One region of the Peterkaempfera bronchialis genome, then DNA from elsewhere that is predicted to be linked to it. Evidence: riboswitches for the same ligand, from Rfam matches in the RefSeq annotation. Region 1 holds a riboswitch; each other region holds the start of a gene.
The links. Region 1 has a riboswitch for cyclic di-AMP ahead of C7M71_RS01865 (C40 family peptidase). Riboswitches for the same ligand answer to the same signal wherever they lie in the genome.
Positions count from the first base shown of each region.

Region 2: linked by a shared signal. The riboswitch ahead of C7M71_RS13850 (M23 family metallopeptidase) and the one ahead of C7M71_RS01865 (C40 family peptidase) in region 1 are both predicted to bind cyclic di-AMP.
Region 3: linked by a shared signal. The riboswitch ahead of C7M71_RS06480 (C40 family peptidase) and the one ahead of C7M71_RS01865 (C40 family peptidase) in region 1 are both predicted to bind cyclic di-AMP.

Region 1 covers NZ_CP031264.1:421,804-423,995, forward strand. The annotation lists gene C7M71_RS01860 (DUF1707 SHOCT-like domain-containing protein) at 1-180, opposite strand, end outside; cyclic di-AMP (ydaO/yuaA leader) riboswitch at 935-1,127, shown strand; gene C7M71_RS01865 (C40 family peptidase) at 1,130-1,717, shown strand; partial or broken gene C7M71_RS01870 (8-amino-7-oxononanoate synthase) at 1,788-2,192, opposite strand, start outside.
Region 2 covers NZ_CP031264.1:3,129,027-3,131,218, forward strand. The annotation lists gene C7M71_RS13850 (M23 family metallopeptidase) at 72-989, opposite strand; cyclic di-AMP (ydaO/yuaA leader) riboswitch at 1,002-1,223, opposite strand; gene C7M71_RS13855 (MFS transporter) at 1,434-2,192, opposite strand, start outside.
Region 3 covers NZ_CP031264.1:1,484,056-1,486,247, forward strand. The annotation lists gene C7M71_RS06480 (C40 family peptidase) at 1-990, opposite strand, end outside; cyclic di-AMP (ydaO/yuaA leader) riboswitch at 1,003-1,153, opposite strand; gene C7M71_RS06485 (C40 family peptidase) at 1,506-2,192, opposite strand, start outside.

The DNA of each region.
Region 1 (2,192 bases):
GGCGAGCGTACGGGCGGCGTAGGCCGCCTCCAGCCGCTCCGCGTGCTCCTCGGGGGCCAGCCGGCCGTGGGCGAGGGCTTCGGCGAGCACGGCGGCGGTGCGGTCGCGGTCCTCGTCGGCGGCGCGCATCTCCACGGGGGCGGCGGGGGCCAGGCTCTGGGCGGGTACGGAAGCGGTCACCGGTCACTCCTGCGGCTGCGGGCGGGCTCGCGTCCAGAACACGATATATCGCGTGATGCGCGGGGGTAAACGCGCTACCGCGACCCAGTCGCGAGTGGCAACCCGGACTCCGCTTGCGGCGAGCGCGCATGGAGGCGCCCACAGCGCACAGAAGCAGAAGGAGCGCGAACCCACGCGCGGAGACCCTGGGACGGGCCGCTACGGGCGTCGTGGGGACAGCGGGGACTGCGGGGGCTGCGGGTGGCGCATCGGGCGAGCGCATCGGTCGGCGTCGAACAGCTGACCCGGCCTCACTCCCCCAGCGCGGATGCCTCCCCTGACAACGCGTCGGCGCGCGATGCGTGACGGGGTCAACCTCCGCAGCGCCCCGGACGGGTGAACGGACCACCCGGACGGACCCGGATCCGGCGTGTCGCCCACCTGATGGAGTTGACTACCCCGAATGCAGGAACGGAGCGTTCCGGAAGGGCCGTCAGACGGGGTCGGAAACCCCCGCTCGGAGCCCTCGCAAGGGGGCGCATAAGCGCAGGTGAAACGCGGGTTTTCGATTTCTTCGGACCCTTCCGGGAAGGGCTCCGACGCGATGGCGCGAACTGGCCTTCAAGCTACCGATCGGCCGGGTGACAAGAGTCACAATCCCCGGCCTCAAGATGAAGATGGCTCAGAAATCTGCCAATACTGGCCGCCGAACGCGACAAGTCCCCGTCACCATGGCGGGGCGGTCCGGCCGGACGCCTAATCTCGCCACCGGTCCGGACGCCAGGCGCGAACTCGATTTCGGCGAGAGCGGGAGACCCGAGCACGGCGGGGTGGGAGAGCCTCCGTCGCGGCAGTGCCGCGGCAAGGGCCCATCACCACCCCTTGGGGTGAAGCCACTTCGGTGGCCGGGCAGCTTTCGGTGCCCGAATCCGACAGGTCATCTTTCGCAGGCGGTTCCGGAAGGACTCGCATGTCTGCGACACCTCGCACCCATGCCCCCGCGCACCACGGCGCCCAGGCCGTTCCCGCCCCCGCAGGGCAGGACGGCGCCGAGGAGGGCAGCGATAGCCCCTCCCACCAGGGGCGTCGCGTCGGACCGCAGCGGGGCCGACTGATCAACCGCGTCGGAGCCACCGCCGTGCTGACGGCGGCAGCGGTGGCCGGCGTGGGCCTGGCACCCGGGCTCGGCACCCAGGCCGACGCCGCGACGCTGTCCGCCAAGGCGCTGCGGATCGCGGCGGCCAAGAGGGGGGCGCCGTATGTGTTCGGGGCCGCCGGACCGAGCCGGTTCGACTGCTCCGGTCTGGTGATGTGGTCGTACCGGAAGGCGGGCAAGAACCTGCCACGCACCGCCCAGGCGCAGTACAACAAGACGCGCCACATCGGGCAGAACAGCCGTCGGCCAGGGGATCTGGTCTTCTTCCATCGGGGTTCCAGCGTTTACCACGTCGGTATCTATGCCGGGTCGGGCCGGATCTGGCACGCACCGCACCGCGGCGCACGGGTGCGGCTGGAGCGGATCTGGACGAAGAGCGTCTGGTACGGCCGGATCGGCTGAACCGGAATGCTGATATCCACGTGGGCTCCATTCGGCCGAATGGAGCCCGCCGAATGGCGCGTTCATGGGTTTACCGGGGATCGGCATTCCATGGCGCTGTGCGGGAAATCACGTTTACGGCCAGGTCGAGCTGAGCGTCGGTCAGGTCGCCACGGGCGGTCAGGCGCAGCCGGGAGTGACCGTCGGGGACGGACGGCGGCCGGAAGCAGCCGACGGCGACTCCGGCCGCCCGGCAGTCGGCGGCCCAGGTGACCGCCGCCTCCGGAGCGGGCGCGCGTACCGAGACCACGGCCGCGTCGGGGGTGTTGGCCGGCAGTCCGGCGGCGGTGAGGCGGGCGGCGAGCTGCCGGGCGGTCTGCCGGGCGCGGGCGGCGCGGTGCGGCTCCTCGCGCAGCAGCCGCAGCGCACCCAGGGCCGCCCCGGCGGCGGCGGGGCGAGCCCGGTGTCGAAGATGAAGGTGCGCGCGGTCTCGGTG
Region 2 (2,192 bases), 2.7 Mb from region 1:
ACGGCCCCGGTGTCGGGGGGATGATCACCGGGGCCGTCGGAGTCGGGAGGGGCAGCGCGGACGCGCGGGTCTCAGACGTCCAGGCCGTGCGACTGGAGCCACGGCCGGGGGTCGATCGGCGCACCGCCGCCGGGCCGGACCTCCAGGTGCAGGTGCGGGCCGGTGACATTGCCGGTGGCGCCGGAGCGGGCGATGACGTCGCCGGGCTTCACGCCGCCGGAGCCCTGGACGATCGACGACAGGTGGCAGTACCAGATCTCGGTGCCGTCCGGCAGGGTCTCGATGATGCGGTAGCCGTACGCCCCCGACCAGCCGGCCGAGGTGATCTCACCCATGCCCAGCGCCTTGACGGGGGTTCCGGTGGGGACGGCGAAGTCCAGGCCGGTGTGCAGGTGCGACCAGTAGGAGCCGGCCTGCCCGAACCCGGCCGTGAGGGTGTAGCCGGAGACCGGGATCGCAAAGGTGCCGAGCAGCTTGCGCTCCGCCTCGCGGGCGGCGCGCTCCTCGGCCTCCTTCTTCTCCCGGGCCTCCTGGGCCCGCTTGGCGACCAGGTCCTTGGCGGCGGCCTCGGCGGCGGCCTGCTCCTGGACGGCGCGCTTGGCCTCGGCCTCCCGGGCGGCCTGGAGGCGGGCCGACTCGTCGGCGGCGGTGCGCTGGCTGTCGGCCTGCGCCTGGATGCGGGCGGCGAGGGCCAGGCCCGGGTCGGTGGCCTCGGCGAAGGCGGTCTCATGGGCCTCGTCGGCGTGCTCGGCCGAGGTGGTGGCGGCGTAGCTGGTGAAGCCCGTGGTGCCCAGGGTGGCGGCCATCGCGGCGACGCCTATCACCGCCGAGGAGCCCATGTTCCCGCTGCGCTGCTTGGGCAGCCGGTGGCGGCCACGGTCCGGGTCGCCGCCGAAGGCGGGGACGGGCTCGTGGACGGCGCCCCAGGGCTGCTCGGCGGGCGCGGACAGGGTCGAGGGCATGCCCTCGGTACGGTACGACGACGCCACGGTAGGCGTACTCCTTTCCTTCCCTCTCGCCTACCGGGTTAGCTGACGGGTTCGGAGCAGGAAGGTCTCCTACGGCCTTCGGGGCCTGGAGTCGTGCCCGGGCGGAAGCGCGCATGGTCACGCTCCGTCAGGGCGCGGGCAGGTCCGTTCGGCCGATTCACCCCAAGGAACGGTGGTTCCCCGGCTCCCGGGCGCCGCGAGGACGACGCCCTGAGGATTAGGCGATGGCGCACGGTGCCGTCCTGGTACGGCGTTTGCAACCGCGCTGCGTTATCAAACGTTAATCCCAGGACGCCGCGATTCCAAGCCACTTGGAAGATGCGAAAGGAGACGACAGCGGCACGAGGGGTGATTTGTCGTAGATGAAAGGACCTGCGGCTTCCCTCCCCTTCCGCCCCGTCAGGAGTCGGTCACCGAGCGTCAGGTGTGCCGCCGGGCGTGTCGTCAGGCCGGTGCCGTACCCGACACCTCCGGCTCCTCTGCGGTCAGCGGCATGGCGATCGACTCCAGACCGCGCCGCTCCGCCTTCACCCCGAGGAAGAGCTCCACCACCCCCGCCGCGATCATCAGCGCCGCGCCGAGCGAGAACGCCAGCGCCGTGTCGGCGGTCTTCCCGGTGGAGACCAGGTCGGCGAAGATCAGCGGGCCGGAGATGCCGCCGACGGCCGTACCCACCGCGTAGAAGAAGGCAATCGCCAGCGCCCGGGTCTCCATCGGGAAGACCTCGCTCACCGTGAGGTACGCCGAGCTGGCGCCCGCCGAGGCGAAGAAGAGCACCACGGTCCAGCAGAGCGTCAGCGTGACCGCCGACAGCGCGCCGCTGCGGAAGAGCGCCGCCGTCCCCAGCAGCAGCACCCCGGAGAGGAGGTAGGTGCCGGAGATCATCGGCTTGCGGCCGACCGAGTCGAAGAGCGGGCCGAGGAGGAGCGGGCCCATGAAGTTGCCGACGCAGATCACCGCGAAGTAGTAGCCGGTGAAGCCGTTGGGCACGGCGAAGAAGGTGGTGAGGATGGTCGCGTACCCGAAGGTCACCGCGTTGTAGAGGAACGCCTGGCCGATGAAGAGCGAGAGGCCCAGCACCGTGCGGCCCGGGTAGAGCCGCACCATGGTGCGGGCGATGGTGACAAAGCCGATGGAGCGCCGCTGCCGGATGGTGATCGACTGGTCGGGTTCGTCCAGCACCACCTGCTTCTCGTCCTGGAC
Region 3 (2,192 bases), 1.1 Mb from region 1:
GATCTGGCCGTTGCCCACGTACATGCCGACGTGGCTCATGCCGCTGTAGTAGATGATCAGGTCGCCGGGCTTGGCGTTGGCGAGGCTGGTACCCATGGAGGTGCCCGCACCGGCCTGCGCCTGGGAGGTGCGCGGCAGCGTGATCCCGGCCTGCTGGTACGCCCACAGCATCAGACCGGAGCAGTCGAAGGTGGACGGACCGGTGGCGCCGTAGACATACGGCGAGCCCAGCCGGGTCTCGGCGGCGGCAATCGCTGCGGCGGCGTAGCTGGAGGCGCCCACCGTGCTGGCGGAGCCGCTGCCGGTGGAGGTGTCCAGGCCGGCGCGGGGGGCGGCACGGGAGGCGCGCTCGGCGGAGGCGGCCTCGGCAGCCCGGAGGGCGGCGCGCTCCTGGGCGGTGAGGGTGTTGAGCAGCGACTGAGCCTTGGAGAGCTTCTGCTGGACCTCGCTCTTGGCGCTCTTCAGCTCCTTGGCGGTGCGGTCCAGCTCGGCCAGCTTCTGCTGCGCCTCGGCCTTGTCCTGGTCGAGCTTGCGCTGCTTCTGCTGGAGCTGCTTCAGGGTGTCCGCCTGCTGGCTGCTCACCTGGTCCAGCGAGGACGCCTTGTCCAGGAACTGCGCCGGGTCCGAGGAGAGCATCAGCTGGACGGTGGGGTCGATGCCGCCCGAGCGGTACTGGGAGGAGGCGAGCTGGCCCAGGGTGCCCTGCATCGCGGAGACCTCGGACTGCTGGCGGGCGACCTGGTCCTGGATGTTGTTGACCTGCTTCTGGAGCTGCTGCTGCTTCTCCTTGGCCCCGTTGTACTGCTCCGTCGCGACCTCGGCCTGCTCATTGAGCTTGTCGACCTGGGCCTTCACGGACTCCTTGGTCGGCTTGGGGGCCGCGCTGGCGGTACCCGCCTGGGCGGATATGGCAACGGCGGTTGCGGCTGCGGCGGTGAGGACAGAGATCCGCGCGCGGCTCGGCTGCTTGGGACGGCGGTGGGACGCCACGAAGGCGGGCTCCATTCTTCCTACGGCCGCCTACCGGGTGAGCTGACGGGTTCGGGCTGGAAGCATGCCCTACGACGCCTCAGCCGACTTCACAGTCGGCCCTGACGCCGATTCACCCCGAGGAAGTGGTTCCCCGGCTCCGATCCGACGGCATCCCCTGGAGGACAGAGACCTGCCCTGCCGCTTCTCGAACTCGGCGGGAGCCGCCGCCGTCACCCGGGTCGGGAGATCACTTCGCGGTGGCTCCCGCCAGACACTAGTAACTGAACTGTGATCCGTTCAAATCCTTGTAGGTAAAAAGTCTGAACGGCAGCGAGATTTCTTGGAAATTGCCACCAGGGGTAGCCACGACATGACCCTGGGGTGACCGAAGGGCGGTCCGGACGCCCCAGGAGGCCGGTCCGGGCGTGGCGGACCTCACGTGGGCCGGAGACAGCCCTCGGGCCCGGCATGTCCGAAATGCCGGGCCCGAGGGGATTACTGAAGGTCCATGACGAATGGACCGTGATGTGCGGTCAGACGCGCCGGATCACCGAGATCGGCATGGAGGTCGCCGAGACGACCTCGACCGACTTTCCGGGACGCGGCGCGTGCACCACCATCCCGTTGCCGATGTACATGCCGACGTGGCTGCCGCCGTAATAGATGATCAGGTCGCCCGGCTGCGCCTGGGAGAGCGAGGGCACATTGGTACCCACCGTGCCCTGCGCTGAGGCGATACGCGGCAGCGTCACACCGGCCTGGCTGTAGGCCCAGAGCATCAGACCGGAGCAGTCGAAGGTGGACGGACCGGTCGCGCCGCTGACATAGGCCATGCCCTGCCTGCTGAGCGCCGCCTGCACGGCGACGGCCGCATAGCCGTGGGCCGGCGGCAGATTGCCGAGGTCCACCCGCTCCGCACCGCCGCGCGAGGCCCGCGCGTCCGCCGCGTCCAGCGCCGCGCGCTCCTGCACGGTGAGGGTGTTGAGCAGCGCCTGGGCATCGTGCAGCCGGGTCTGCATCTGCGACTTGTTCTGCTTGAGCTCGCGGGTGGTGCGGTCCAGCTCGGCCAGCGTGGACGACGCCTCCGCCTTCTGCTGGTCCAGGAGGCGCTGCTGCTCCTGGAGCCGCCGCAGCGCGTCGGCCTGCTGGGCGCTCACCTGGTCCGTGGAGGACGCCTTGGCCAGGAACTCGTCCGGGTTGGAGGAGAGCATCAGCTGGAC